2 regions of the Streptomyces sp. NPDC015242 genome follow, and region 1 is predicted to be linked to the other one. Evidence: riboswitches for the same ligand, from Rfam matches in the RefSeq annotation. Region 1 holds a riboswitch; the other holds the start of a gene.
What was found. Region 1 has a riboswitch for glycine ahead of gcvT (glycine cleavage system aminomethyltransferase GcvT). Riboswitches for the same ligand answer to the same signal wherever they lie in the genome.
Positions count from the first base shown of each region.

Region 2: linked by a shared signal. The riboswitch ahead of gcvP (aminomethyl-transferring glycine dehydrogenase) and the one ahead of gcvT (glycine cleavage system aminomethyltransferase GcvT) in region 1 are both predicted to bind glycine.

Region 1 is NZ_JBIBUF010000002.1:274,652-290,085, reverse strand. Features, by position in the region: gene ACF07N_RS06765 (ATP-binding protein) at 121-729, shown strand; gene ACF07N_RS06760 (YncE family protein) at 811-1,986, shown strand; gene ACF07N_RS06755 (ADP-ribosyltransferase) at 2,078-2,680, shown strand; gene ACF07N_RS06750 (MerR family transcriptional regulator) at 2,726-3,640, shown strand; gene ACF07N_RS06745 (EF-hand domain-containing protein) at 3,688-3,900, shown strand; gene ACF07N_RS06740 (NADPH-dependent F420 reductase) at 4,027-4,725, shown strand; gene ACF07N_RS06735 (glycoside hydrolase family 25 protein) at 4,738-5,295, opposite strand; gene ACF07N_RS06730 (MFS transporter) at 5,381-6,793, opposite strand; gene ACF07N_RS06725 (L-serine ammonia-lyase) at 6,896-8,263, opposite strand; gene glyA (serine hydroxymethyltransferase) at 8,365-9,627, opposite strand; gene gcvH (glycine cleavage system protein GcvH) at 9,642-10,019, opposite strand; gene gcvT (glycine cleavage system aminomethyltransferase GcvT) at 10,118-11,287, opposite strand; glycine riboswitch at 11,386-11,485, opposite strand; gene ACF07N_RS06705 (AAA family ATPase) at 11,708-12,376, shown strand; gene ACF07N_RS06700 (enhanced serine sensitivity protein SseB) at 13,290-14,078, shown strand; gene ACF07N_RS06695 (enhanced serine sensitivity protein SseB C-terminal domain-containing protein) at 14,262-15,062, shown strand; gene ACF07N_RS06690 (ABC transporter permease) at 15,403-15,434, shown strand, end outside.
Region 2 is NZ_JBIBUF010000001.1:2,109-17,542, reverse strand. Features, by position in the region: gene ACF07N_RS00080 (carbohydrate ABC transporter permease) at 1-491, opposite strand, end outside; gene ACF07N_RS00075 (carbohydrate ABC transporter permease) at 566-1,564, opposite strand; gene ACF07N_RS00070 (extracellular solute-binding protein) at 1,571-2,863, opposite strand; gene gcvP (aminomethyl-transferring glycine dehydrogenase) at 3,172-6,057, opposite strand; glycine riboswitch at 6,235-6,330, opposite strand; gene ACF07N_RS00060 (PRC-barrel domain-containing protein) at 6,444-6,821, shown strand; partial or broken gene ACF07N_RS00055 (DNA polymerase IV) at 6,737-8,299, opposite strand; gene ACF07N_RS00050 (MerR family transcriptional regulator) at 8,390-9,073, opposite strand; gene ACF07N_RS00045 (bifunctional nuclease family protein) at 9,289-9,762, opposite strand; gene ACF07N_RS00040 (MerR family transcriptional regulator) at 9,847-10,593, opposite strand; gene ACF07N_RS00035 (FHA domain-containing protein) at 10,645-11,598, opposite strand; gene ACF07N_RS00030 (DUF881 domain-containing protein) at 11,660-12,592, opposite strand; gene ACF07N_RS00025 (small basic family protein) at 12,598-12,930, opposite strand; gene ACF07N_RS00020 (DUF881 domain-containing protein) at 12,927-13,841, opposite strand; gene ACF07N_RS00015 (sugar phosphate nucleotidyltransferase) at 13,940-15,434, opposite strand, start outside.

The DNA.
Region 1 (15,434 bases):
TCGATGGAGCGGTTTATGGCAGCCTTAAGGCAACCTTAAGCGTGCCGGATCGAGGGAGTCCGCCGATTGCCCCGGAATGACTCGTTCCAGCAGGTCAGCCGGGGTGCGCGAGGTCCCGATGTGCCCGTGGCATATGACGGACGGCCACCGCTTCGGAGCCCGTCCCCGGGGGCGTATTCCCCGGGAACGGCCCCGGCGGACGCCCTGGGCGGCCATGATGGGGGCATGGCGGGGCTGGAGGGTATGGAACAGCCGCGGGGACACGCTCATGCGGCCGCGGCGCGCTGGTCGCCGACCGTCGAGGACGAACACGCGCTCAAGGTGCTGGAGTTGTACGGCAACCCGACGGAGGCGGAAGTCCCACTGCCGTCCCGCCCCGAGTCCGCCGCGACCGCGCGGCGCCTCACCCAGGTCGTGGTGCTGCGGCACTGGGGACTCACGCCCAAGACCACCGAGGACGCGGTCCTCCTCGTCTCCGAACTGGTCGGCAACGCCGTGCGCCACACCGGTGCCCGTGTCTTCGGGCTGCGTCTGCACCGCCGCCGCGGCTGGATCCGGGTCGAGGTCCGCGACCCCTCGCGCGGGCTGCCGTGCCTGATGCCGGTGCAGGAGATGGACGTCAGCGGCCGGGGCCTGTTCCTCGTCGACAAGCTCGCCGACCGCTGGGGCGTCGACCTGCTGCCCCGCGGGAAGACCACCTGGTTCGAGATGCGGGTCGCCGACCGCTGAGGGCCACCGGTCGCGAGGCTCACCCGGCCGCCGGTCGGGCGAATGGCCCGTTTCCGGATCATCCGCGCCTTAAATGGTGGAATGCACCGTCACCTCGTCAAGAGTGCCCTGGTCACGGGTGCCGCACTCGCCGTCCTCGCCGCCTGCGGCACGGACGGCGAGCGGACCTCCGAGGCGCGCGGCACCAAGGCCGCCGTGCCCGCCCCGCGCGAGAAGAAGCCCGTGGCGGGACTGCCCGGCATGCCGCCGGTCCTCGACCCGGAGGACGTCTACGCGGCCGACCGCCCCGGCAAACTGTCCCCCGTCGTCAAGGACTTCCCCTCCCGGGTCTACGTCCCCAACACCGAGTCCGACACGGTCTCCGTCATCGACCCGGAGACGTACGAGATCGTCGAGACGATCCCCGTGGGCCGGCAGCCCCAGCACGTGGTGCCCTCCTGGGACCTGAAGACGCTCTGGGTCAACAACAACCGCGGTCACACCCTCACCCCGATCGACCCGAGGACCGGCAAGGCGGGCAAGGAGGTCGAGGTCCACGACCCGTACAACCTGTACTTCACGCCGCACGGCAAGTACGCCGTCGTCATGGCCTCCCTCGACCGCGAGCTGGTCTTCCGCGACCCGCACACCATGGCGGTCAGGAAGACCGTCCCGGTCTCCTGCTACGGCGTCAACCACGCCGACTTCTCCCTCGACGGACGCTACTTCATCGTCTCCTGCGAGTTCAGCGGCGAACTGCTCAAGGTCGACACCGAGAGGATGGAGGTCGTCGGGCAGCAGCGGCTGCCCTTCGAGGGCGCCATGCCGCAGGACGTGAAGATCTCACCCGACGGCAAGCGGTTCTACATCGCCGACATGATGGCCCACGGCATGTGGGTCCTGGACGGCGACACGTTCGCCGAGCCCACCCTGCTGCCCACCGGCAAGGGCTGCCACGGCCTCTACGTCAGCCGCGACTCCCGCGAGATGTACGTGTCCAACCGCGGCGAGGGCACGGTCTCCGTCTTCGACTTCACGCAGAACAAGCTCACCAAGAAGTGGCGGCTGCCCGACGGCGGCAGCCCCGACATGGGCGGCGTCTCCGCCGACGGCAAGGTGCTGTGGCTCTCCGGCCGCTACGACGCCGAGGTGTACGCCATCGACACCCGCACCGGCACCCAGCTCGCCCGCATCCCCGTCGGCAGCGGCCCGCACGGCCTCGCCGTCTACCCGCAGCCCGGCCGCTACTCCCTCGGCCACACGGGCATCTTCCGCTGACCCCATCGGCCGTCCACATCAGCGCAGTTGACACGCCCTGATCGGGTGAGGATCCCGGGCCCGCCGCGGCGGAACCGCGATCGTGCTCCGCATGATCACTCTCCGCAAGCGGCGCGCCACGGCCGCCGCCCTCTCCCTCGCGGCCGTCCTCACCACCACGGCCGCCACACCGGACCGCACCCCCGCCCGGCCCGCCGCCCCCGCGCCCGCCGCCTGCCCCGTCCAGTTCGACGACAAGGCCGAGGCCGCCGCCGACCGCCGGGTGGACCTCGCCCGGATCACCCCCGCCCCGTCCTGGCGCACCACCTGCGGCACCCTCTACCGCGCCGACGGCCGCGGCCCCTCCGTGATCTTCGAGGAGGGCTTCCGCCCCAGGGACGTCGTGAACGGCCAGTACGACCTGGAGAAGTACGTCCTGGTCAACCAGCCGTCCCCGTACGTGTCGACCACGTACGACCACGACCTGTTCAAGAAGTGGAAGTCCGCCTTCAACTACTACGTCGACGCCCCCGGCGGCGTCGACGTCAACAAGACCATCGGCGACACCCACAAGTACGCCGACCAGCAGGAAGTCGCCTTCCCCGGCGGCATCGCCCGGCAGTACGTCGTCGGCGTCTGCCCGGTCGACAAGGCGACCAGGACGGAGATCATGAGCGAGTGCGAGAGCAACCCGCACTACAAGCCCTGGCACTGACCGCGCCTTGAGTCTCCGGCCGCTGGAGGGTCCAGACTTCCGGGCATGACCGACGACGGCACCGGACTGCTCACCATCGGCGCGCTGGCCCGGGCCACCGGACTGACCGTACGCACCATCCGCTACTGGTCGGACGAGGGCGTCGTGCCCCCGGTGGCCCGGTCCGAGGGCGGATACCGGCTCTACGACGCCGCCGCGGTGGCCCGCCTGGAGCTGGTACGGACGCTGCGCGAGCTGGGGCTCGGCCTCGCGGACGTCCGCCGGGTGCTGGCGGGCGAGGCGACGGTGGCGCAGGTGGCGGCCGCGCACGTGGTCGCGCTGGACGCGCGGATCCGGTCGCTGAAGGTGACCCGTGCGGTGCTGTCGACGGTCGCGCAGCGGGGTTCCGACGCGGAGGAGACGACCCTGATGAACAGACTGGCACGGCTGTCCGCGGCCGAGCGGCGGCGCATTCTGGAGGAGTTCGTCGATGAGACCTTCCACGGGCTGGACACGGCGGACCCGGTGATCCGCGAGCGCATGCGGAGCATCGCCGCAGACCTGCCCGACGAACCGACGCCCGAACAGGTCGACGCCTGGCTGGAACTGGCCGAGATGCTCCAGGACCCCGGCTTCCGGGCCGAGATGCGCCGGGTCGCCGAGTCCAATGCGGCCGACCACGGCCACGGCACCCCCGCCGGGGCGTCCCTGTGGTTCTCCCGGCGTCTCGTACGGCTCGGAGCCGAGGCCCGCGAGCGGGGCATCGCCCCCGGCTCCCCGGAGGCCGGCCCGGTGCTGGACGCCGTGCTGGGCACGGCCGACCCCGCCCTCGTCCTGGACCGGCTGCGCTCGCACGCCACCCACCGGGTCGCCCGCTACCGGGAGTTGCTCGCCGTCGTGAAGGGCACCGGGCCCGGGGCGGCCCACCGGGAGGAGTTCGCCTGGGTGGTCGCCGCACTGGAAGCCCGCGTGGCCGGATAATCTGACCTGCGTCAGTACGACGTACAGCACGAGACGAGGGGCGATCGGTGGCGGACATCGAGGAAGCACGCAAGCAGTTCGAGCGGATCGATACGGACGGTGACGGATTCATCACCGCTGCCGAGTTCAAGACCGCCCTGGCCCAGTCGGGTGACTGGAACGTCACCGAGTCGGTCGCCGAGGTCGTCATCAAGAGCCGCGACCTGGACGGCGACAAGAAGCTGAGCTTCGACGAGTTCTGGGGCTACCTGAACAAGTAGGCCGCCCGGGAATCCGAGCGAGGGGGCCCGGTCCGTGCCCGCACGGACCGGGCCCCCTCGGCATGCCGGGTTCCGCCCCCGGCCCGGAATAGCCCGTCCGCTCCCGAGGTTGCCGGGATCACAAGGATCAGTGAGCGCTGTCCATCCCGGAGGGGCGACGACATGAAGATCGGCATCATCGGAGCGGGCAACATCGGCGGCAACCTGACCCGGCGGCTCACCGCCCTCGGTCATGACGTGTCCGTCGCCAACTCCAGGGGCCCGCACACCCTCACGGCCCTCGCGGAGGAGACCGGCGCGACGCCGGTACCGGTCGAGGAGGCCGCGCGCGGCGCGGAGGTCGTGGTGGTGACCATCCCCGTCAAGGCGGTCCCGGACCTGCCGTCCGGCCTGCTCGACGGGGCCGCCGAGGGCGTCGCGGTCATCGACACCGGCAACTACTACCCCCGCGAGCGCGACGGCCGGATCGCCGCGATCGAGGACGAGGGGCTGACCGAGAGCCGCTGGACGGAACGGCAGTTGGGCCACCCCGTCGTCAAGGCCTTCAACGGCACCTACGCCCAGGACATCCTGGACCGCCACCGCCCGGCCGGCGATCCCGGCCGCCTGGCCCTGCCGGTGGCCGGGGACGACGAGGCGGCCAAGCGGAAGGTGCGCGAGCTGATCGAGGAACTCGGCTTCGACACGGTCGACGCGGGCGGCCTCGACGACTCCTGGCGCCAGCAGCCCGGCACCCCGGTCTACGGCCTGCGCGGCGGGGTCCAGGAGGTCACGAAGGCCCTGTCGGAGGCGTCCCCGGAGCGCACGGCGGACTTCAGCGGCTAGCAGCCCGGCGCGTCAGGCGCCGGTGGCCCACTTCCGCAGCGCCGCCCTGCTCTCGAACGCGGCCACGTTCTTGTCCAGCGGGTCGTCGGTGTACTGGTGGAAACGCCACTTCGCCTTGATGCGGGGCTTTCCCGCGGAGACGTAGTCGGCTATCCACAGCCCGTCGCCGGCGTAGGAGGTCGTGTCCACGTTGAGCCAGAAGTTCCGGTTGCAGTAGAGCACCACACGGTTGTCCGGACGCAGTTCCTTCAGCTTCCGTATGAACCGGTCCTTCTCCGCGTTGCTGGCGTGGGTGCCGTCGCCGGTCGTCTCCCAGTCCACGGCGAGGATGTCGCCCGCCCGGTCCGGCGCCCTGCCGACGAAGTACTCCGCCTGGGCGGTGAGGTTGCCGGGCCACAGGAAGTGGTAGAAGCCGACGACCAGGCCGGCGTCCCGCGCCCGCTCGGTCTGGGCGGCCAGCTTGGGGTTCACGTAGGACCGCCCCTCCGTCGCCTTCACGAAGACGAAGGAGAGGCCGTCGGTGTCGTAGGAGGAGGACTGGTAGGCGCTCACGTCGATGCCGCGCAGCATGGGGGGCTCCCTGACGTGCCGGTGGGGGAGGGGGAGTTGGTGCCCACCACCATGGCACGGGCTGCCGCGGCCCGATGTGCAGATGTCAACTTCCGCCGGTCGCGGTCACGGAGCGTGCCGGGTCTTCGGTACGGGAGGTCTCCCCGTCGTCCAGGGAGACGTCCTTGGTCTCCTTGCCGAGCAGCAGCGCGACCAGCGTCAGCACGGCCATCGCCGAGAGGTAGACGCCGACCAGCCACGGCGAGCCGTCCCCGGCCTCCCACAGCGCCACGGCGATGAACGGGGCGACGGCCGCTCCCAGGATCGAGCTGACGTTGTACGAGATGCCCGAGCCGGTGTAGCGCACGCTGGTCGGGAACAGCTCGGGCAGCAGCGCGCCCATCGGGCCGAACGTCAGGCCCATCAGGGTGAAGCCGAGCACGAGCCACAGCAGCACGCCCCCGGTGCCCAGACCGATCAGCGGCTCCCAGACCAGTCCGAAGACCACGATCGCGGCGGTGATCCAGGTCAGCGTGGAGCGCCGCCCGTAGCGGTCGGCGAGCGGACCGGAGACCAGGGTGAAGGCGGCGAAGAACAGCACACCGAAGATCAGCATCAGGACGAAGGTGGTGTAGCCGTAGCCCAGTCCGGGCACGGCGGCGTCCTCCGCGGTGCGTCCGTAGCTCAGCGAGAACGTGGTCATCAGGTAGAAGAGCACGTAGGTCGCCAGCATGATGAAGGTGCCCAGGACCAGCTGCCTGCCGTGGCCGCGCACCACGGTGGCCAGCGGCAGCCGGCGCACCCCGCCCGAGGCGCGGGTCTTGGTGAACACCGCGGACTCGACGAGCCGGGAGCGCACCCACAGGCCGATGGCGACCATCACGGCGGAGAACAGGAACGGCACGCGCCAGCCCCAGTCGAGGAAGGCGTCCGAGGGCTGCGTGGGGTCGGCGCCGGCCGCGGAGGGCAGCAGCGCGCCCATGAGCAGGAACAGGCCGTTGCCGATGATGAAGCCCAGCGGGGCGCCCAGCTGCGGGAAGGTGCCGTACAGGGCGCGCTTGCCGCTGGGGGCGTTCTCGGTGGCGACCAGGGCGGCGCCGCTCCACTCGCCGCCGAGCGCGAAGCCCTGCGCGAGCCGCATCAGCACGAGCAGCGCGGTGGCCACCCAGCCGGCCTGGGCGTAGGTGGGCAGGACGCCGATGAGGAAGGTGGCGAGCCCCATGGTCAGCAGCGAGACGACGAGCGTCTTCTTGCGGCCGAGCCGGTCGCCGAGGTGCCCGAAGACGACGGCGCCGACCGGGCGGGCCACCATCGCGGCGCCGAAGACCGCGAACGACGACAGCAGCGCGGTGGTCGGGTCGCTGCTCGGGAAGAACAGCTGCGGGAAGACGAGCACCGCGGCGGTCGCGTAGATGTAGAAGTCGTAGAACTCGATCGTCGTGCCGATGAGGCTGGCGACGAGGACCCGGGAGCGGGGGTTGACGGGCGTCGGGGCGGAACCGGTGGCTGGTGCGGGCATCGCTCGGTCTTTCACGCGTGAAACATGGCTGCTGCAACGATGTCAGCCATCTTGTTTCGCGGTACAGCCTTCTCGCGATGTGAGACGCCTTCGCCGGCGCCGTCAGCACTCGATGATGTTCACCGCGAGACCGCCCCGGGCCGTCTCCTTGTACTTGACGGACATGTCCGCGCCGGTGTCCTTCATCGTCTTGATGACCTTGTCCAGGGACACCTTGTGCGAGCCGTCGCCCCGCATCGCCATACGGGCCGCCGTGACCGCCTTGACCGCCGCCATGCCGTTGCGCTCGATGCACGGGATCTGGACCAGACCGCCGACCGGGTCGCAGGTCAGGCCCAGGTTGTGTTCCATGCCGATCTCGGCCGCGTTCTCCACCTGCTCGGGCGAGCCGCCGAGGACCTCGGCGAGGGCGCCCGCGGCCATGGAGCAGGCCGAGCCGACCTCGCCCTGGCAGCCGACCTCGGCGCCGGAGATGGAGGCGTTCTCCTTGAACAGCATGCCGATCGCGCCCGCGGCGAGCAGGAAGCGGACCACGCCCTCCTCGTCGGCGCCGGGCACGAAGTTCATGTAGTAGTGCAGGACCGCCGGGATGATGCCGGCCGCGCCGTTGGTCGGGGCGGTGACGACCCGGCCCCCGGCGGCGTTCTCCTCGTTCACGGCCATCGCGTAGAGGGTGATCCACTCCATCGACAGGGCCAGCGGGTCGCCCTCGGAGCGGAGCTTGCGCGCGGTGTTGGCGGCCCGGCGGCGCACCTTCAGACCGCCCGGCAGGATGCCCTCGCGGGACATGCCGCGCGCCACGCACGCCTGCATGACCCGCCAGATCTCCAGCAGGCCCTCCCGGATCTCCTCCTCCGTGCGCCAGGCCCGCTCGTTCTCCAGCATCAGCGCCGAGATGGAAAGCCCCGTCTCCCGGGCCATGCGCAGCAGCTCGTCACCCGTGCGGAAGGGGTACTTCAGGACGGTGTCGTCGAGCTTGATGCGGTCGGCGCCGACCGCGTCCTCGTCCACGACGAACCCGCCGCCGACCGAGTAGTAGGTCTTGGTCAGCAGCTCCGCGCCCGAGGCGTCGTACGCCCACAGGGTCATGCCGTTGGCGTGGTACGGCAGGGCCTTGCGGCGGTGCAGGACCATGTCGTCGTCGAAGGAGAACGCGATCTCGTGCTCGCCGAGCAGGTTCAGCCTGCCGCCGGCCTTGATCTTCTCCACCCGCTCGTCGGCGGTCTCCACGTCCACCGTGCGCGGCGAGTCGCCCTCCAGGCCGAGCAGCACCGCCTTGGGCGTGCCGTGGCCGTGCCCGGTCGCGCCGAGCGAGCCGTACAGCTCCGCCCGGACCGAGGCGACGGACCCGAGCAGCTCCTCGTTGCGCAGCCGCCGGACGAACAGGCCGGCCGCGCGCATCGGGCCGACGGTGTGGGAGCTGGACGGGCCGATGCCGATCGAGAACAGGTCGAAGACCGAGATGGCCACGGGGGAACTCCTGACTACGGGGGTGGTGCCAAGGGGGTGGGCGCCGCGCCGCTTGTGGCGGCACGGCACCCGAAAGGTTTCTTCGCGGCCGTTGTCCGGCGCTACTTGTCCAGACCCGGGTACAGCGGGTGCCGGTCGGCCAGGGCCTTCACCCGGGCCTTGAGGGCCTCCGCGTCGTACGACGGCTTCAGCGCCTCGGCGATGACGTCCGCGACCTCGGCGAAGTCCTCCGCCTGGAATCCGCGGGTGGCCAGGGCCGGGGTGCCGATCCGCAGACCGGACGTCACCATCGGCGGACGCGGGTCGTTCGGGATCGCGTTGCGGTTGACGGTGATGCCCACCTCGTGAAGGCGGTCCTCGGCCTGCTGGCCGTCCAGCTCCGAGTGGCGCAGGTCGACCAGGACCAGGTGCACGTCGGTGCCGCCGGACAGGACGTCCACGCCCACGGCCCGGACGTCGTCCTTCACCAGACGCTCGGCCAGGATGCGGGCACCCTCCAGCGTACGGCGCTGGCGCTCCTTGAACTCCTCCGAGGCGGCGACCTTGAACGCGACGGCCTTGGCGGCGACCACGTGCTCCAGCGGACCGCCCTGCTGACCGGGGAAGACGGCGGAGTTGATCTTCTTGGCCAGTTCGGCCGTGGAGAGGATCACACCGCCGCGCGGGCCGCCGAGGGTCTTGTGGGTCGTGGTGGTGACCACGTGCGCGTGCGGCACCGGGTTGGGGTGCAGCCCGGCCGCGACCAGCCCGGCGAAGTGGGCCATGTCGACCATCAGGTACGCGCCGACCTCGTCCGCGATCCGGCGGAACTCGGCGAAGTCCAGCTGCCGCGGGTACGCCGACCAGCCGGCCACGATCAGCTTCGGCCGGGACTCCTTGGCGAGCCGCTCGACCTCGGCCATGTCGACCCGGCCGTCCTCGCCCACGTGGTAGGCGACGACGTCGTAGAGCTTGCCGGAGAAGTTGATCTTCATGCCGTGGGTCAGGTGACCGCCGTGGGCGAGGTTCAGACCCATGATGGTGTCGCCCGGCTTGAGCAGCGCGAACATCGCCGCCGCGTTGGCCTGGGCGCCGGAGTGCGGCTGCACGTTGGCGTGCTCGGCGCCGAACAGCTCCTTCACCCGGTCGATCGCGATCTGCTCGACCACGTCGACGTGCTCGCAGCCGCCGTAGTAGCGGCGGCCCGGGTAGCCCTCGGCGTACTTGTTGGTGAGGACCGAGCCCTGCGCCTCCATGACCGCCACCGGGGCGAAGTTCTCGGAGGCGATCATCTCCAGCGTGGACTGCTGGCGGTGCAGCTCGGCGTCGACCGCGGCGGCCACGGCCGGGTCGAGCTCGTGCAGGGGGGTGTTCAGGACGGACATACGGCTACGACTCCTCAGCCGGCGGAGAACGCGGTGTACTCGTCGGCGGAGAGCAGGTCGCCCGGCTCGTCCGTGACCCGGACCTTGAACAGCCAGCCGCCCTCGAAGGGGGCCGAGTTCACCAGGGACGGGTCGTTCACGACGTCCTCGTTGACCTCGGTGACCTCACCGGAGACCGGCGAGTACAGGTCGGACACCGACTTGGTCGACTCCAGCTCACCGCAGGTCTCTCCCGCGGACACCGTGTCCCCGACCTCGGGAAGCTGGACGAACACGACATCGCCGAGCGCGTTGGCCGCGTGCTCCGTGATGCCGACCGTCGACACGCCGTCCTCGGCGGCCGACAGCCACTCGTGCTCCTTGCTGTAGCGCAGCTGCTGGGGGTTGCTCATGGCCTGAATTCTCCTGTACGCGCGGGAGTGCTGGTGAAGGGACCGCTGGTGAGCGGGGTGGAGGTGCCCCGGGCGCTCGTGGCGCCCGTGGCCAGTGTCTACTTCTGCCGCTTGTAGAACGGCAGCGGCACGACCTCGTACGGCTCGTGACTGCCCCGGATGTCCACGCCCACGCCGGGCGTGCCGGGCGCGGCGTGCGCGGCGTCGACGTAGGCCATGGCGATCGGCTTGCCGAGGGTGGGGGAGGGGGCGCCGGAGGTGACCTCGCCGATCACCTCGCCGCCGGCGACGACGGCGTACCCGGCGCGCGGGACCCGGCGGCCCTCGGCGACCAGGCCGACCAGCACGCGCGGCGGGTTCTGCTCGGCCCGGGCGGCGGCCTCGCGCAGGGCCTCGCGGCCCACGAAGTCGCCCTCCTTCTCGAACTTCACCACGCGGCCGAGACCGGCGTCGAAGGGCGTCAGGGCGGTGGTCAGCTCGTGCCCGTACAGCGGCATGCCCGCCTCGAGGCGCAGCGTGTCGCGGCAGGACAGCCCGCACGGGACCAGGCCGGAGGCCTCGCCCGCCTTGGTCAGCGCCTGCCAGAGCTCGACGGCGTGCTCCGGCTTCACGAACAGCTCGAAGCCGTCCTCGCCGGTGTAGCCGGTGCGCGCGATCAGGGCCGGGACCCCGGCGACGGTGCCGGGCAGGCCGGCGTAGTACTTCAGCCCGTCGAGGTCGGCGTCCGTGAGGGACTTCAGGATGCCGGGGGACTCGGGACCCTGGACGGCGATCAGCGCGTAGGCGTCCCGGTCGTCGCGCACCTCGGCGTCGAAGCCGGCGGCCCGCTCGGTCAGCGCGTCCAGGACGACCTGGGCGTTGGAGGCGTTGGCGACGACCATGTACTCGGTCTCGCCCAGGCGGTAGACGATCAGGTCGTCGAGGATGCCGCCGTCGGCCCGGCAGATCATGGTGTAGCGGGCGCGGCCCGGCTTCACGCCGCCGATGTTGCCCACCAGGGCGTAGTCGAGGAGTGCGGCGGCCTGCGGGCCGGTGACGGTGATCTCACCCATGTGGGAGAGGTCGAAGAGCCCGGCCTTCGTGCGCACGGCGAGGTGCTCGTCGCGCTCGGAGCCGTAGCGCAGGGGCATGTCCCAGCCGGCGAAGTCGGTCATCGTCGCGCCGAGCGAGCGATGCAGGGCATCGAGCGCGGTGTGACGGAGTTCTCCTGTACTGCTCACGGTCGGTCGTCTCCCAGGGCAATGAGGGGCGAGGGCGTTCCTCCCCATCTGTCATCGGAACCTGAGAGGTTCGCCATGACCGCGCCGGTCCATGACTTGCACCTTGGGTGGGACCGCTGTGGCAGCGGCCCGCTTTTCAGATGTGCCTCGCCCGCGCGGTAACGGGGCCTGAGAGATTCAAGGGAGGGACTTGCTCCTTCGGCGCCCCAGCGTCAGCGGTGCTGGGAACTCTCCCGCGCGGATTCAAACGGCCGGTATGCAGTTGGCGCGCACATCATTGCACGCATCCTTCCGGCGCGGCAGGGGGACCTTTCCCAGGGGGTGCGCGCGTCCCGCGCACCGGACACGGTGACCTGTAGCAGCCCTGTTGCAGGAAGAGTACGGAAATGAGAGGCCTGCGGCATTACCTTCTTTTTACACTCGGCGGGGATGGGACTCCGTACCTGGCCCCAGGGGAGGACGATCACGGTGAACAGGACCAGGGCGTACGCCACGACCACGGGCATGGCGCTGCCCGAGCAGCCGGCCGCGCCGGCCCGGGCGGTGTGCGGCCCGGTGCCGGCGCCGGTCGTCCGCGATCTGCGCGACCGCGCCGGACGCGGCCCGCACGCGCTGCTGTTCGGCCCCCGGGACATCGTCGTGGTCACGGGGCTGCCCGGCAGCGGCAAGTCCACGCTCATGCGGCGTACCGTCCCGGGCCGGCGCGTCGACTCCCAGGACACCCGCGACCGCTGGGAGCGCCGCATGCCGGGCTTCCTGCCGTACGCGGTCTACCGCCCGCTCGTCCGTCTCGCCCACTACGCCGGGCTGCGCCGCGCGCTGCGCACGGGTGAGGGGATCGTGGTGCACGACTGCGGCACGCAGGCCTGGGTGCGCCGCTGGCTCGCCCGCGAGGCCCGCCGCCGGGGCGGCAGCATGCATCTGCTCCTCCTCGACGTCACGCCCGAACAGGCCCTGGCGGGCCAGCGCGACCGCGGCCGCGGCGTCTCGCGCTACGCGTTCGTACGCCACCGCGCGGCGACGGCCCGGCTGCTGCGCGCGGTGGAACAGGGCGACCTCCCCTCCGGCTGCGGCTCGGCCGTGCTCGCCGACCGCGCGGCGGCGAACGCGCTCCGCCGCATCGGCTTCACGGGGTGACGGGTGCTGCGTTGTGCGACGGGGTGGCGGTACGTGGCGTGACGACGGCCGGGCCGTGAGTCCGAGGCGACGGATGCGACGCAAGCGCCCCGTCCGGCCTGCCCGCAGGTGACTCCGGACTCCCTGCCCCCGCCGCCCGGGGCCCCCGACCCGGGGCCCGCTGACCCAAGCCCCGCCGACCCGGGCCCACCGACCCGGGGCCGGTGGGCGTCGCCTCCGCGGGTGGATCTCGTGCGCTTGCCCGGTTGCTGCGCCCGGGGCGGTGGGTTTCGAACCGGCAGGCCTGGGGCGGCGGGTTCGGGGGCGGCGGGCCTGGGCGGGCGGGCCCGAACCGGCGGGCGGGCCTCGCACCGGCAGGCCCGGGACGACAGGCCCAGGGTTGGCCGCCCCGGGTCGGCGGCCCAGGGTTGGCCGCCCCGGGTCGGCGGCCCAGGGTTGGCCGCCCCGGGTCGGCGGTCCCGGGTCGGCGGTCCCGGGGCGGCTGGCCCGGACGACGGGCCCGGATGACGGGCCTCAGAGCGGCGGGCCCACGCCGGTGGGCCAGGTCGCTGGCCCCGGCGCGGTGGGCCCCGGCGCGGTGGGCCCCGGGTCGGCGAGGTCAGGGGGCGTGGGCGCACTCGGCGGGCGAAGCCGACGGGCGGGGGCCCGCGGGGCGGGCGGTGTGCCGGCCGGTGCCGTCGACGCGGACAGCCGGGCGGTCAGCGGCCGGTCAGCCGCCGGTCAGCCGCCGGTCAGCCGCCGGTCGGCGGCCGGGCGGCGCCCTGCGTGTGCCGGCCGAGGGACCCCGTCGGCGGGCCGCGGGGACGGCGGCCGGCGCCCGAGCCGTGAGCGGTCCCTCCCGGCCCGGCCCCTTCCGGCCCCCGAGCCGTTAGCCTTTCAGCCTCAGCAGTGGTTCCAGGCAGGGGTTAGGCAGATGGACTTCCCGGCGGACTTCTCCGCGGACCTCCCGGCGCAGACGCAGACCCACCCGCACGGTGGCTGGCCCGGCAACGAGCTGGAGGAGGTGCTCTCGGCCGCCCTCGGCGCCGGACCCGCGGCCGGCGGGCGCATCGTCGAGGTGCTCGGCCGGAGCTTCGTCTGGGTCCCGCTCCCCAGCGGCGGCGGCCCGCACAGCGGCCCCCTCGACCTGCCGGCCGTCGAGATCGACGGCCAGGCGTACGTGCCGGTGTTCAGCTCCGAGGAGCAGTTCCGCCAGGTCGTCGGCGCACACATGTCGTACACCATCGCCCCCGCCGTGGAGTTCGCCCGCGGCCTGCCCCCGCACGCGGGGATCGTCGTCAACCCCGGCGGTGTGGTCGGCATACCCCTGCCGCCCCCCGCGGTCGCCGACCTGTGCCGGGCCGGCCGGACCCCGCTGGACGGCCCCGCGAGCGGCGGCCGGGTCCGCCTCTTCGAGCCCGACTGGCAGGACGACCCGGTGGACTTCCTGGCCGCCGCCTCCGCCGAGTTCGAGGCGACCGGCGTCGTGCTCACCGCCCGCCGCTGCCTCGCGGCGATCGAGACCGCCGACCCCGTGATGTTCGTCGGCGTCGAACTCTCCCAGTGGGAGGGGGACTTGAGGGCCCTTCCACTGGAGGCGCTGACCCGGGCCGTCACCAGGGCCCCGGCGCCCTGGCCCGTCAACCTGGTCCTCCTGGACGTGGCGCAGGACCCGGTGGGCGACTGGCTGAAGGACCGGGTCCGGCCCTTCTACCAGCGGTAGGACGGCCGCTCCGGGAACGCGGGCCGTGACACCGTGCACGCGGGCCGTGACACCGTGCGGCGCCACCACGTGGACGCGCCGCGCCGCGCGCGGACCCGCACGCGCCGGCGAGGTCAGGTCCCGAGTCGGTGGGCGGGCTTAAGCTAGGTCACGGTCGAGGCGTTGTACGAAGGGGCGGTAAAGGTGAGCGCGAGCGGCACGGCCGCGGCCGGACAGGTCGAGCACATGCTGCGCCAGGTCACGCCCGGGCGCTACGACGCCTACGAGGCACTCCTGCGCGCGCTCGCCACCCCGCACACCGGGCAGATCTGGATGCTCCTGTGGCAGGGCCAGGCCGGCTCCCCGGACGCCCAGTACGGAAGCATGGAGGTCGACGGCTACGGCTACGCCCCCTGCGTGACCTCCGCCCAGGAGCTGTCGGCCAGCGGCTGGAACCGCTCGTACGAGGTGGTCGACGGCCTCGACGTCGCCCGCGCCCTCTACCCCGACCGCTACGGCCTCTGGCTCAACCCGCACGCCCCCGGCGGCGGCGTCGGCATCCCCTGGCTGGACCTGCGCAGAATCGCCACGGGCCTGGACCGCCAGCCCGCCGGGCCGCTGCGGCTGTCCGAACCGGCCATCGAGGTCCCGCAGTTCTACGCCCTGCTCGCGCAGAACGCCCACCGCACCCCGGCCGTCCGCTCGCTGCGCCGGGCCTGGGTGCAGCCCGCGCTGGGCGCGCCGTACCTGGCCATCGGGCTGGACGTGTACGACACCTCGCCGCAGGCCGTGGACTCCGTGCGCGCGATGATGCAGCAGTCCCTCGGCGCCGTCCCGGACGGGCTCCCCGTCTCCACCGTCGCGATGTCCGACGAACACGACCCGGTCGCCATGTGGTTGCGGGCGAACGCCCGCCCGTTCTACGACCGCGAGGCCCACGCCACCGCCCCCGTCCAGGCCCCCGCGTCCGGCTACGGATACCCGCCCGCCCAGGGCCGGTTCTGAGCCGCCCGGAGTCCCCGCCGGCACTGGTTCGACGCCCTCCGGAAGGCGACATCAGCCGCACTCTTCGCGCGTAGATAAGGGTGAAAAAGGCGGCTATGTCCTAAAATGCCCCTAGCTCGACGCGTCCGACCCCTGTTACCCGTTGTCCGGATAACGGAACCCCCCAGACAGCATCACGTTTACGCATCCTTTCACCGCCAAGTCTGGCAACTGATCGCCAAAGCGTTGAAGACTCCCGGCAAGACGCGGGCCGGTCGGTCTCGTGTACGAGTCAAACAAAACCGCTACAGCGGCAGCCAGGGGCTAGGCGATCGCCGGCCCGAGAGGGGTCAATCGCACCGTGACCGCACCGATCGAGACCACCGGGGCGGA
Region 2 (15,434 bases), on a different contig from region 1:
ACCCGCCAGAAGAAGCCGAGGGGACTGCACCCGTCGAGCGTGGCCGCCTCCTCCAGCTCGCCGGGGATCTGCCGGAAGAAGCCGCGCAGGATGATGATGGTCATCGGCAGTCCGAAGGCCGCCTGCGGCAGGATCACCCCGAGCGGGTTGTCCAGCAGTCCCAGGGACCGCAGCAGCAGGAACAACGGCAGCGCGGCGACCGCGAACGGGAACATCAGCCCCATGGTGAACAGCGTGAACAGCAGCTCCCGGCCGCGGAAGGCGAACCGCGCGAAGGAGAAGGCCGACAGCGCCGAGACGGCGACCACGAGGACGGTCGTCCCGACGGCGATCAGCGTGCTGTTGCCGATCAGCCGCCAGAAGTCGCCCGAGGCGAGGATGCCCGTGTAGTTGGACGTCACCCACGACTCGGGCAGCCCGACCGGGTTGCGGGACAGTTCGTCCGTCGACTTGAACCCGGACAGCGCGGCGTAGAGCAGGGGCACGGCCATGACCGCGCCGACGACGACCAGGACGAGGTGCAGGCTCCACAGCTTCCCGCCCCCGCGGGACTTGCGACTCACCGTCACTTTCCGTCACCCCGCATGGTGGTGGTGGCTCCTTCGAGGTCGCGCCGCAGCACGAACCGCTGGTAGGCGAGGGCGAAGACGAGGCTGATGGCGAACATGACGACGCTGATCGCGCTGGCGTAGCCGACCTGGTAGCGCTTGAAGCCGTACTGGAACATGGTCACGGCCATCGTCTCGGAGTGGTGGTCGGGGCCGCCCGCGGTGGTGACCCACACCAGGTCGAAGAGCTGGATCGACCCGATGACCGACAGGAAGACGCTGATGCGCAGGGTGGGTGCCAGCAACGGCAGGGTGACGTTGCGGAACCGCTGCCAGGGACCCGCCCCGTCGATCAGCGCCGCCTCGGTGAGCTCCTTGGGCACGGCCTGGAGCCCGGCCAGGTAGAGCATCATGTGGAAGCCGAAGTACTTCCACATCATGACCAGGAACAGGGTCGCCATGACCGTGGACGGATCGGCGAACCACTCCCCGCCCACACCCTCCAGCCCGATCCGCCCGAGGACCTGGTCGGCGAAGCCGTCGTCCGGGGCGAAGATCATGCCGAACAGGATCCCGGTGATCGCCTCGGACAGGACGTAGGGGGCGAAGAACAGCATCCGGTAGACCGCCCGGCCGCGCATGCGCTGGTTGAGCAGCACGGCCATGGCGAGCGCGAACGGCAGCTGCAGGGCCAGCGACAGCACCACCAGCACCAGGCAGCGCCACAGGTCGCCGAGGAACACGTCGTCCTCGAACAGCCGGGTGAAGTTCTCGCCGCCGACGTAGTCGGAGGGCATGCCGAAGCCGCCCCACCGGAAGAAGGCGGCGTACAGGGCGAACAGCATCGGCAGCAGCACGAGCCCGATGAACAGCACCAGGGCGGGCAGCTGGAAGCCGGTGGCGGTCAGCCAGTTCAGGGCGCGTCGCCGGGACCGGCCCCGGGCGCGGTCGGCGGCCGGGGGCGGCGGACCGGTGTCGGAGCCGGTCCGCTCGTCCGGCAGGAACGTGGACGTCATCGCCGGCTACTGCTCTTCCTTCGCGGTCTTCGTGACCGACTGCGCGACCTGCCCGGGCGACTTGGAGCCCGATATGAGCGCGGCGACGCTGTCGTTGACCTCCTGGCCGACGGCCGGCGCGTACGCCTGGTCGAGGTAGAGCTGGAAGCCGGTCGCCTTCTTCAGCTCGGCCTGCACGGCCTTGATGTTGGGGTCGGCGATGGCGCTCTCGGCCGCCGGGACCACGGGCAGGACCCCGGTCTTCTTCACCAGCTCCCGGTCGGTGGCCTCGGACGCGAAGAACTTCAGGAAGTCGACGGCCGCCTGAGGGGCGCCCCGGCGCAGCGCGTGCCCGCCGCCCCCGCCGAACACCTCGGTGATGGCGCCCCGGCCGCCCTCGATCGCGGGGAACGGGAAGAAGCCGAGGTCCTTGCCGAGGCCCTTGCCGGCGTCGGCCTGGACCACGGGCGCCCACTGGCCCATGAGCTCCATGGCCGCCTTGCCGTTGCCGACGCTGGCGGCCTGGCCGGTGGGGCTGGAGTAGGCGGCCCCGAGGAAGCCCTTCTGGAACGGCTGGAGGCCGACGAGCTCCTGCAGGTGCTCGCCCGCCTCGACGAAGGGCTCGCCGGTGAAGTCCTTGTCCTCGTAGGCCTTCTGCAGCGCTTCGGCACCTGCGGTGCGCATCGCCAGGTAGGCCCAGTAGTACATGCCGGGCCACTTCTCCTTGCCGGCCAGGGCGAGGGGGGTGATCCGGGCAGCCTTGAGCTTGCGCACGGCGTCCAGGAAGCCGCTCCAGGTCGTCGGGGGCTCGCCGATGCCGGCCTTCTCGAAGTGCGCCTTGTTGTACCAGAAGCCGATCATGCCGATGTCGAAGGGAATGCCGTACGCCTTGTCGTCGATCAGGTACGGCTCCCGGGCGACCGGCAGGAGGGCGTCTCCCCAGGGCTTGGTGCGGTCGGTGAGGTCCTCGACGAGCCCGGCGTCGACCTGCTGCCGCAGGACCCCGCCGCCCCACGTGTGGAAGATGTCAGGCAGCTTCCCGGAGGAGGTCAGGGCTGTCATCTTCGACTTGTAGGCGTCGTTCTCCAACTGAACGATCTTGACTTTGACCTTGGGGTTCTGTGCCTCGAACTTGCGGGCCAGGGCGGCCCAGACGCTCTTGGTGGGTTCGGTGGTGGAGATGTTCCACCATTCGATCGTGGTCGTCCCGGACGACCCCCCGTCCGAGTCCCCGCCGCATGCGGTCAGTGCCGTCGTCCCCAGGCCGGCCGCGGCGGAGGCCGCCAGGAAGCTGCGGCGGGACAGTGCCGGGTCGCCCATCATGCGCTCCTCGAAAGTTTCGAATGAGATCCAGAAAGCTGCGTTGATGCCGCACCCTAGAGACAGCGGGTAAACGGTGGCAACCCCTTGTACACGGTGAATCTTTTCCTGACCCGGGGTGGACAGGACTAGACCGAAACATTCGGGAGGTGAGGCGAACTTTACGGAGCCGTGGATCACCTTGCGGACCCACGACCGGCAGCCCGGACGACCGATACCGTCCCGGGTCTCTCACCAGGCGTTTCCTTCCCGGCCATGCGAAAGGGGCCCCGCAAAGCGGAGCCCCTTCGGTCGGCCGGACCGCCGGATCAGTCTTCGTAGGCGTCCAGCGGCGGGCAGGAACAGACCAGGTTCCGGTCACCGAAGGCCTGGTCGATACGGCGCACCGGCGGCCAGTACTTGTCGGCGACCGAGACCCCGCCCGGGAAGACCGCCTCCTCGCGGCTGTAGGCGTGCTCCCACTCCCCGGCGAGCGCGCCGGCGGTGTGCGGCGCGCTGCGCAGCGGGTTGTCCTCGGCGGGCCACTCACCGGACCCGACCTTCTCGATCTCCGCCCGGATGGCGATCATCGCGTCGCAGAACCGGTCCAGTTCGGCCAGGTCCTCCGACTCGGTTGGCTCGATCATCAGCGTCCCGGCCACCGGGAACGACATCGTCGGCGCGTGGAAGCCGTAGTCGATGAGCCGCTTGGCGACGTCGTCGACGCTCACGCCGGTCGCCTTGGTCAGCGGCCGCAGGTCGATGATGCACTCGTGCGCGACGAGCCCGCCGGGGCCCGTGTAGAGCACCGGGTAGTGCGGCTCCAGCCGCTTGGCCACGTAGTTGGCGCTGAGCACCGCCACCTGCGTGGCCCGCTTCAGCCCCTCGCCGCCCATGAGCCGGACGTACGCCCACGAGATGGGCAGGATGCCGGCCGAGCCCCAGGGCGCCGCCGAGATGGGCCCGACGCCCGTCTCCGGGCCGGCCTCGGGCTGCAGCGGGTGGTTGGGCAGGTAGGGCGCGAGGTGCTCGCGCACGGCCACCGGGCCGACGCCGGGACCGCCGCCGCCGTGCGGGATGCAGAAGGTCTTGTGCAGGTTCAGGTGCGAGACGTCGCCGCCGAAGTGACCCGGCTTGGCGAGCCCGACCAGCGCGTTGAGGTTGGCGCCGTCGACGTAGACCTGTCCGCCGGCCTCGTGCACCTGGGCGCAGATGTCGGCGACGTGCTCCTCGAACACGCCGTGCGTGGACGGGTAGGTGATCATCAGCACGGCCAGCTCGTCGCGGTGCTGCTCGATCTTGGCGCGCAGGTCCTCGACGTCGATCTCGCCGTCCTCGGCGGTCTTCACGACGACGACCTTCATGCCCGCCATCACCGCGCTCGCGGCGTTGGTGCCGTGCGCGGACGACGGGATCAGGCACACGGTCCGCTGCTCGTCGCCGTTGGCCCGGTGGTACCCGCGCACCGCGAGCAGACCGGCCAGCTCGCCCTGGGACCCGGCGTTCGGCTGGAGGGAGACCTTGTCGTACCCGGTGACCTCGGCGAGGCGGTCCTCCAGCTCGTGGATGAGCGTGAGGTAGCCCTGGGCCTGCTCGGCGGGCGCGAAGGGGTGCAGCTGCCCGAACTCGGGCCAGGTCACCGGCTCCATCTCGGTGGTCGCGTTGAGCTTCATGGTGCAGGAGCCCAGCGGGATCATGCCGCGGTCGAGCGCGTAGTCCCGGTCGGCCAGCCGGCGCAGGTAGCGCAGCATGGCCGTCTCGGAACGGTGCTGGTGGAAGACCGGGTGCGTCAGGTAGTCGTCGGTGCGCAGCAGCGCGTCCGGAAGCCCGTCCTCCGTGGCGGCGTCCAGGGCCTCGATGACGCCCTCGACACCGAAGGCGGCCCATACGGCCCGCACCTGGGCCCGGGTGGTGGTCTCGTCGCAGGCGATCGAGACGTGGTCGGCGTCGACGAGACGCAGGTTGACGCCGTTGTCCCGGGCGGCGGCCACGACCTCGGCGGCCCGGCCCGCGACACGCGCGGTCACGGTGTCGAAGAACGAGCCGTGCACGACCTCGACGCCGCCGTTCGCGAGCCCCGCGGCGAGGACGGTGGCGTACCGGTGGGTGCGCCGCGCGATGCCCTGCAGGCCGTCCGGACCGTGGTAGACGGCGTACATGCCGGCCATCACGGCGAGCAGCACCTGCGCGGTGCAGATGTTGCTGGTCGCCTTCTCGCGGCGGATGTGCTGCTCACGCGTCTGCAGCGCCAGCCGGTAGGCCTTGTTCCCGTCGGCGTCCACGGAAACGCCGACGAGCCGCCCGGGCAGGCTGCGCGCCATCTTCTCCTTGACCGCCATGTAGCCGGCGTGCGGTCCGCCGAAGCCCATCGGCACGCCGAAGCGCTGGGTCGTGCCGACCGCGATGTCAGCGCCGAGCTCGCCGGGCGACTTCAGCAGCGTCAGCGCGAGCAGGTCGGCGGCGACGGTGACGACCGCGCCGAGTTCGTGGGCCCGGTCGATGACCGGCTTGATGTCCCGCACGGCACCGGAGGCGCCCGGGTACTGGATCAGCACGCCGTTGATCTCGCGCTCGGCGACGTCGGCCGGGATGCCGCCGGAGAGGTCGGCGACGACGACCTCGACGCCGGTCGGCTCCGCCCGGGTCTGGATCACGGCGATGGTCTGCGGCAGCGCGTCCGCGTCGACCAGGAACAGGCCCTTCTTGTTCTTGCCCATCCGCCGCGACAGCGCCATGGCCTCGGCGGCCGCGGTGCCCTCGTCGAGCAGGGAGGCCCCGGAGGTCGGCAGCCCGGTGAGGTCGGCGACCATGGTCTGGAAGTTCAGCAGCGCCTCCAGCCGCCCCTGCGAGATCTCCGGCTGGTACGGCGTGTAGGCGGTGTACCAGGCCGGGTTCTCCATGACGTTGCGCAGGATGACCGGCGGGGTGAACGTGCCGTAGTAGCCGAGCCCGATCATGGAGCCGAGGACCTGGTTGCGGTCGGCGAGCGAGCGCAGCTCGGCGAGCACCTCGGCCTCGCTGCGCGCACCGGGCAGGTCGAGGGCCTCGGCGCTCTTGATGACGGCCGGGACCGCGGCGGCGGTGAGCTCGTCCAGCGAGCCGTAGCCGACCTGCGCGAGCATCTTGGCCCGGGCCTCGTGGTCGGGACCGATGTGGCGCTGCTCGAAGGGCACTGCCTCTTCGAGTGCGGAGAGCGGAATGCGATGGGCGGTCATGGGCGGAGGCCTCCTGGTCTGACACGACCTTCGAGGGGCACCACGGCGCGGGTACCCGGACGGCCTCCCCCTCTGTCATCTCAACCTGAGAGCTTCACCGGATCGCCCGAAGGGTCCCGGCTTTCACCGTCGGTGAGAGCGGAAGCCGTCGACACCCGCTCTGCTTTCCAGAGTGACCTCGTCCGTGCGGTACGTGTGCCTGAGAGATTCCGGGGAGGATTTGCTCCTTCGGCGCCTCCGATGGTGTCCGGAGGACTCTCCCGCACGGGGTCAGCAGCCGTTGCCAGAGTACCAGCGAGGTCAACGCACGAACCTTCGAGTGGCCGCCTCCTCGATTGTGCCGTTTTGTAGTGCTTACGGATGTGTTGCGAGCCTGTGGAGGTCCCGTGCGTACCGACATCGATCCGCGCAACCTGATCGGCCGCAAGGCATTCGACCGCAACGGAACCAGGATCGGCACCATCGACGAGGTCTACCTCGACGACGCCACCGGCGAGCCGGAGTGGGCTGCCATACGGACCGGCCTCTTCAGCAGGGACGCCTTCGTCCCCCTGGAGCCCAGCGAGCTGATCGACGGCGCCCTCCACGTCCCGTTCGAACGCGCCCTGATCAAGGACGCCCCCGACTTCGGCGTGGGCCGCCACCTCTCCCCCGAGCAGGAACTCCAGCTGTACCACCACTACGGCCTGGACATCGCCGCCCCGCCCCCGCTCCCGGACCACGAGTTCGGCAGACTGGCGGGCTCGGACGAGCAGACGACCTGACACCGCCCCACGCGGAAGTCACCGGGGAACGCACGGCGACGCACGGGCAGGCGCAACCCGTCCGGACACGCCTAGCCCGGCGCGGCCCCCGACGGCGCCCCGACCGGGCCTGCCGCCCCGTCCCCGGCCTGCCCGGGTCTTCGTAACACCAGCGGCAGCGGCTCCGCCGGCTCCAGCGCGGGGTCGTCGACCCGGAACGTCCGCACCCGCCCGGGCGGCGAACCCGGCGTCTCGAACCGGACCGTGACCCGCCCCAGCCCGCTGCCCTGCACCCACCCGTGCCCGAACTCGGCGTGCCGCACGTCGTGCCCCGCGGGCCAGCGCCGCTCGGCCGGCGGCGGCTGCTCCTCGGCCCGAGCCACCGCGAGCTCCTCCACCGGCCCCGGAGCCACCCCCGCCCGCTCCCCCGCGGCCTGCGCGAACAGGTCCTCCTGGGTGTAGTCGGCGAGTCCGCTGACGCCCACCCCGAGCAGCCGCACCCCGCCCGTGGTGTCCACCGAGTCCAGCAGCCTGGCCGCCGCCTCCCCGATCACCCCGGGGTCGTCCGTCGGGCCCCGCAGCGTCTCGGACCGGGTGAGCGTGGAGAAGTCGTACCGCCGCACCTTGAGCACGATCGTCCGCCCGGACAGACCCGCCCCGCGCAGCCGCCGCACGCACCGGTCGGCCAGCCGCTGCACCTCGAGACCGACCCGCACCCGGTCGTGGATGTCCACGTCGTACGTGTCCTCCACGGACACGGACTTCGCCTCCCGCTCGGCCACCACGGGCCGGTCGTCCCGCGCCAGGGCCATCGCGTACAGCCCGTGCCCGTGCGCCTTGCCCAGCAGCCGGACCAGTTCGTCCTCGCCCGCCTCGACGATCTCCCCGACCGTGGTGATCCCGGCCCGCCGCAGATGGTCGCCCGTCGCCGGCCCGACCCCCGGCAGCGTCCGCACCGGCATCGGCGCCAGCAACGCCCGCTCGGTCCCCGGCTCGATCACCACCAGCCCGTCGGGCTTGGCCTGCTCCGAGCCGATCTTCGCGAGCATCTTCGACGCGGCGAGCCCGACCGACCCCGTGAGCCCGGTCGCCGCGCGGATGTCGGCGCGCAGCTGAGTACCCACCAGCCGCGCGGAGCTCTCGTCCCAGGCCACTCCCCCGGCCTCCAGGTCCACGAACGCCTCGTCCAGGCTCAGCGGCTCCACGAGCGGCGACAGCGCCCGCAGGAGCTCCATGACGCGCTCGCTGATCGCCTTGTAGAGCCCGAACCGCGGCACGAGGTACGCGGCGTTCGGCGCGAGCCGCCTGGCCTGCCCCATGGGCATCGCCGAGTGCACCCCGAAGACCCGCGCCTCGTACGACGCCGTGGCCACCACGCCCCGGGGCCCGAGACCGCCCACGACCACGGCCTTCCCGCGCAGACTCGGCTTGGACGCCTGCTCCACCGAGGCAAAGAAGGCATCCATGTCCAGATGCAGGATCGTGGGCGCGGTTCTCACATCTCCGATGCTCCCCCATGCCACTGACAACCAGGAGCGCGGAAACGTCCCGCCTGCTTCGCCCGACGGCGCAGGCGTCCCCGGGAGGGCTCAGACAGCCCGGTTCCGCCGCCTCGCCAGCTCGTCCGCCGGGTTGGGTCCGACCAGCGTCTCGCCCGTGTCGACGCGCTCCCCGTGCAGCTGGGACAGCGCGCTCTCGACGTCCCGCCACACCACGCCCACGGCGATCCCGAATACCCCCTGCCCGCCTTGGAGCAGGGCGTGGACCTCGTCCGGCGAGGTGCACTCGTAGACCGTGGCACCATCGCTCATCAGGGTCATCCGCTCCAGATCACGGAACCCGCGCTCCCTGAGATGCTGCACGGCCGTGCGGATGTTCTGCAGGGACACCCCGGTGTCGAGGAACCGCTTGACGATCTTCAGGACGACCACGTCCCGGAAGCTGTACAGCCGCTGCGTCCCCGACCCGTAGGCGGGCCGAACGCTCGGCTCGACGAGGCCTGTGCGGGCCCAGTAGTCGAGTTGCCGGTAGGTGATACCGGCGGCCGCACAGGCCGTCGGACCGCGGTAGCCGATCTGCTCGGACGCCATGGACGTCGTCCCTCCGCTGCTCGGCACGGCCGTCGGCCGCTGCGGAGCGTGATCGGCCGCGTCACCGGGCTGGGAACATCCCCCGCTGGCGCGGAGCCGTGAGCCGGGGGGAGGGTACGGACCGCTCGCCCTGAGACTGCGCTCGGGGCCGCCCCCAGCCGTACCGTCGCCGCTGCTTCTCACGCCGACCTCCGTCCTTGACCTGCCTTCTCGACGGTAGGCAGTCACCAGGGGTGCGTCAACGATCGCCACACTCGCCACGCCGAGTGATAATCACCCTAAGAGTGGTTTCCCGTGCCCCACCGCGGGGAAAGGCTAGCCGAATGAGCTCGGTGAGGGCCGTGTGACGCTCTCACTCGCCGGCGGCACATGCGGGCGATTTCAGCGGAGCCGCGGGCTCACTGGCTGCTGGTGCCGAAGTCCTCCGGGGAGATCTGGTCGAGGAACTCGCGGAACTTCTCCACCTCGTCCTCCTGCTCGTCCGGGATCGCGATACCGGCGTCGTCGAGCACCGTGTCACTGCCGTAGATCGGCGTCCCGGTGCGCAGCGCGAGCGCTATGGCGTCGGACGGGCGGGCACTCACCTCGACGCCACTGGCGAAGACCAGCTCCGCGTAGAAGACGCCCTCACGCAGGTCCGTGATGCGCACTTCCGTGAGCTCCTGGCCGACGGCCTCCAGCACGTCCTTGAACAGGTCGTGGGTCAGCGGCCGCGCGGGAGCCATGCCCTGCTGGGCGAAGGCGATCGCCGTCGCCTCCCCCGGTCCGATCCAGATGGGAAGGTAGCGGTCGCCTCCCACTTCACGCAGCAGCACGATCGGTTGGTTGGAGGGCATTTCGACCCGGACACCTACGACATCGAGCTCGTTCACACAGCAACCCTAGGCCGTGCTCGGGATGTTTGGGTAGTCGGGCCCGGATCGGGCGCCCGATCCGGCCCCCGCACGGTCCCCCCGTCAGGGCGGCCGCACCCCGAGCGCCGTCCGCACCAGAGCGGCGTGCAGCCGCACCGTGAGCGCCGCCAGCTCCTTCGCACGCGCCTCGGCATGCGCCCTGGTCTGCGGGTTCCGGTGCCGCCTGAGCGGGGCCACCACCTGGTCGACCAGCCCGGCCTCGCGATCGGCGGCCGCCTTCATCGCCCTCAGGTGCCGTGGCTCGATCCCGAACCGCCCGAGCTCGACGACGAGCGAGGCCACCGTGACCGCCTCGGCGCCGTACACCCCGTCCTCCAGTGGAGTGAGCAGCCCGTACGACTCCCACTCCCCGAGCTCGCGCTCGTCGATGCCGGCGGCGGCGAGCAGCTCCGCACGCCCGATCCGTGCCGCCGTGGGCCCCTCAGGCGCCTCGGGAGCCTCAGGCAGGGGTTCGCCGTCGCGCTGCCGGCCCACCAGGGGCAGCGGGACGGCCTCACCGCGCTCCATGGCCTCCAGATGCTCGCGGATGACCTTCAGGGGCAGGTAGTGGTCCCGCTGCATCCTCAGGACGTGCCCGAGACGCTCGACGTCGTGGGCACTGAACTTGCGATACCCCGAGGGGGTCCGCTGCGGCTCGATGAGCCCCTCCGCCTCCAGGAAACGGATCTTGGAGATGGTGACTTCCGGGAACTCGTCACGCAGCACGTTCAGCACCGTGCCGATGCTCATCAGCCCACTGTCCGTGGCGGCGGCGCCGTGTCCGGCACCGCCGCTCGGTGTTCGAAGCATGGACCTTCCCTGACGGACGGGCCTTCGCTGGGCCTTCCGGACGAGCCCGGGTCAGTAGGCCCGCTGGCTCGCGTAGAAGACCAGCCGGTACTTGCCGATCTGGACCTCGTCGCCGTTGTTCAGCGCGACCTGGTCGATCCGCTCGCGGTTCACGTACGTGCCGTTCAGACTGCCCACGTCGGCCACCGTGAACGAGCCGTCCTGACCACGCCGGAACTCCACGTGCCGGCGGGAGACCGTCACGTCGTCGAGGAAGATGTCGCTCTGCGGGTGCCGGCCCGCCGTGGTCAGATCCCCGTCGAGCAGGAAGCGGCTGCCCGAGTTCGGCCCGCGGCGCACCACCAGGAGCGCGGAGCCGAGCGGCAGCGCGTCGACGGCCGCCTGCGCCTCGGGGGACAGCGTCGGCATCGGCGTCTGGCCGGTGCTCTCACTGTCGTAGGCCTCGAGACCGGAGATGGAGATCGTCGACGTCGTCTCGGACGGACGCTCCGGTGCCGCGCCGGCCCGCAGGGGCGCGCCGCAGTTGGAGCAGAAGCGGCTGTTCTCCGCGTTGCGGTTACCGCACCTCGTACACACCAGGGCCGACATCGGATCCTCCTGCCGCGGCTGCTCACCGGGAGCGTGGGACGCGTACGAGCCGGAGAATCCTCCACCCGCACCCGAGGCTGACGGTTGGCCGAAACCTATGCCGCCGGACTGCGCAGGGTCAACCGACGGCGCGCCCTGACCTCCGGAAACGTCACCACCCGGACCAGCGACCTGGTCGCGGAAGAGCGGCCGCTGGCCTTCCGCGTCAGGCTGTGCGCGATGACGAGCGGTGGCGTTGTCGCTGCCTTCTCGCGCGCTCTTGCCGAACAACTTCGCAAACAACTTCACGGGCGATTCCCCTTGACCGAAACAGACCCGCCCGTGGGGCAGGACGAACCCTGACTGAACACTCTGGCCGACCCGGACATCCTGACAACGTCCGTCTGCACCAGACAGTTTCCACCACGCACCACCCAATCGGTGCGCCGACCCCCCGCAACCTCATGCCCTCGCCGGACGTCGCCCATGCACCCCCGGTTCACTGCGAGGACGACCGAGCGTAGTCAGGCCGCTTCGCCGCTCGCAAGGCGTCAACGACGATCTTGGTCGACCGCTCGACGGTCACGGTGGCCTGTTCCTTCTCGAGAGTCTGCACCACGCCTCCGGGGATGTTCAGCGCCGGCTCGAGGTCCTGCGGTTTGCCGATGACCTTGAAACGATAGGGCGCGTTGATCTTGTTCCCGTCCACGCTCACACCCCTGCCGGAATCCGCGAGATAGGTGCCGGCGACCACACGTACGCCGTTCACCTGGATCGCCTCGGCACCCGCCGCCCGCAGCTCCTGGATCGCGTCGAGCAGCATGTCCGCCTCGACCGTCCCCTTCGTGTCTCCGATGGTCATGGTGATGCCGGGCCCCTGCGCGGCCACCGTGCCCGCGAGGATGCCGAGTTGCCGTTCCTTCTCGATCGTCTGCTTCCGGGCCTCCTCGGCCTGGTCCGAGCTGTTCTCCAGCTCGTCCCGCTGCTTCTCGAGACCCTGCTTCTCGTCCTCAAGACGCTGAGTGCGGTCATCCAGTTCATCGAGGATGCGCACCAGATCCTCCTGCCGCGCCCCGCGCAGGGCGCTGTCGCCGTCACTGTTAGACGCCACCTGCACGGCCAGGCCGAAGCCGAGTCCGAACAGCAGCAGGGCGACGATCAGTTGGGCTCGCGTGACCCGCGGCGGCCACAACCCCTGCACCAGGCGCTGCCGGCCGGTCAGCCGCGGCCCGGGCTCCGCCTGTGCCGCGGGTGCCGGTTCCGGGCCGGTCCCGGGCTCGGTCCGCGGCGTCGCCCGGGCGGCGGGCACCGGGACGGGCACCTCCTGCGGCAGTTCCTTGCGCAGCCCGTTCCCGGAGTCACCGCTCCCCTCGGGCCGCTCCGCGCGCGTGTCGCCCTGCTCCTCGGGGCGCTTCCCGTCGTGCTCGCTCATCGGCCTCACGCCCGGAACACGTGCCGGCGGATCGCCGCGGCGTTGGAGAAGATCCGGATGCCGAGGACGACCACCACACCGGTGGACAGCTGGGCCCCCACGCCCAGCTTGTCGCCCAGGAACACGATCAGCGCGGCCACGACCACGTTCGACAGGAACGACACCACGAAGACCTTGTCGTCGAAGATCCCGTCGAGCATGGCCCGCAGCCCTCCGAAGACAGCGTCCAGAGCCGCCACGACGGCGATCGGCAGGTAAGGCTCGACCACCGCCGGAACCTCAGGCCGGACCAACAGGCCGGCCACGACTCCCACGACGAGGCCCAGTACGGCGATCACGATGTGCCCTTCTCGCTCTTCTCAGTGCTCGGCTGTGCTGTACGTACGATCACGCTCGGCGCGGCGGGCAGCCGGAGGTCGTCCTCCACGGAGATGCCTGTCCTGATGCCGTAGCTCTCCTGCAGCGCGGCCAGGTACAACCCGTCCGCACTGTCCTGGAACCGTGTGCTCAGCCGCTGCCCGTCCCCCACCGCGAGCACCGTGTACGGCGGCACCAGCGGCTTGTTGTCGACCAGTATCGCGTCTCCCGCGGCCCTGATCGCGGACAGCGCCGTCAGCCGCTGCCCGTTGATCGAGATCGCCTCGGCCCCCGACTCCCACAGCCCGTTAACCACGCGCTGCATGTCCCGGTCACGCACCCGGCCCGTGTCGGAGAACCCGGAGCTGCCACGCGGATCGCCGTCACCGCCGGTGCCGGCCTCCTTGGCGTCGTTGACCACGAGTTTCACACCGGGACCGTGCACGGCGACGGATCCCGACAGGATGCCCACGAGCTCCGAGCGAGCGCTTCCGCCACTGTGCTTGAGTGCCTCGCGCTGCCGCGCGCTGACGTCCTCGCGCAGCTCGTCGACGGTGTCCTCCAGCTTGTCGGCCGCCTCGCTCTCCCGGTCGATGCGGTCGATCAGCTCCTCGCGCTCCTTCGCGACGACAGGGGCCGCGACCCGGGCCTGGGCGGCTCCCACGGTCACGACCAGGGCCGCGAGCACCAGACCGGCGGCGAGACCCAGCTTCGCCCGGAGCGTCTTCGGCATCCCGCCGTCGCCCGCGGCCTTCTTCCGCGCGGCGGCCTCGGCGTAGCCGTCGTCGAGGCTGTGGTCCATGACGTTGGTGATCAACGACATGGACGCGTCCGGGCGCCGGGGCCGCGTGGGTGTGCTCCGAATGGGGGGTTGCTGCGGCATGCCGCACATCGTCGCACGTCGCGGCCACTACCTCCGAACGGCCCCACCGGCGTGCCGGACAGGCCCCGTTGGGGACACTTGTCCGGCACGCACGCGTGCAGGCGGTTCTACCGGCCGGCGCTGTCCACGACCGCCGACCACTCGTCCAGCAGGGCCTGGGCGGAAGCGTCGTCCGGCCCCTCGGCCCACAGGTGGGTGACGGCTTCGGCCGGGTCGGGCAGCACCATCACCCAGCGCCCGTCGGTCTCCACGACCCGCACACCGTCCGTGGTGTCCACGAAACGGTCCCCGGCCGCCTCGACGACCCGTCGCATGACGAGCCCCTTGACGGCCCACGGGGTCGCCAGGTCCCGCTTGAGGACGTGAGCACGCGGGATCCGCGCGTCGATCTGGCTCAGCGTGAGCTGCGTCCGCGCGACCAGACCGATGAGCCGGACGAAGGCCGCGGTGGCGTCGTACACGCTGCTGAACTCGGGGACGATGAAACCGCCCTTGCCGTCGCCGCCGAAGATCGTCCCTTCCTCACCGCCCACGCGCGTGAGGTCGTCCGGAGAGGTCGTCGTCCACTCGACCTGGGTCCCGTGGTACGCCGCCACCTGCTCGGCGATCCGGGTCGTGGTCACCGGCAGCGCGACCCGGCCGCTGCGCCGCTCGGCGGCGACCAGGTCCAGCATCACCAGCAGCGCCCGGTCGTCCTCGATGATCCGGCCCTTCTCGTCGACGAGCGACAGCCGCTCGCCGACGGGGTCGAACCGCACGCCGAACGCGGCCCCCGAGGACGCCACGATCTCCCCGAGCCGCATCAGGCCCGAGCGCCGCACGTCGGCCGTCTCAGTCGGCCGGGACTCGTCGAGACCGGGGTTGATGGTCAGCGAGTCGACCCCGAGCTTCCCGAGCAGACTCGGCAGCACCAGACCGGCGCTTCCGTTGGAGGCGTCCACGACGACCTTCAACCCGGAGTCCGCGATGCCGGTCGTGTCGACGTTCCGCAGCAGGGACCCGGTGTACGAGTCGAAGACGCTGGCCGGGAAGTGCAGGTCACCGATCTCGCCGGGGAAGGCACGCCGGTACTCCTGCCGTGCGAACACCCGGTCCAGCTTGCGCTGGCTGCCCTGGGACAGGTCGGCGCCCTGGCTGTCGAAGAACATGATGTCGACGGAGTCCGGCACCCCAGGCGTGGTGCGGATCATGATGCCGCCGGCGCTGCCGCGCGCGGTCTGCTGCCGCGCCACGGGCAGCGGCACGTTCTCCAGGTCCCGTACGTCGATGGCACTGGCCTGCAGGGCGGAGATCACCGCCCGCTTCAGCGCCCGCGCACCTCGCGAGTGGTCCCGGGCCGTGGTGACGGTCGAGCCCTTCTTCAAGGTCGTGGCGTAGGCGCCCGCCAGACGCACCGCGAGCTCCGGCGTGATCTCCACGTTCAGGATGCCGGAGACACCACGGGCACCGAAGAGGTGTGCCTGCCCCCTCGACTCCCAGATCACGGAGGTGTTGACGAAGGCGCCGGCCTCGATGGTCTTGAACGGATAGACCCGCACATTGCCCTGCACGATCGATTCTTCACCGATCAGGCACTCATCACCGATGACCGCCCCGTCCTCG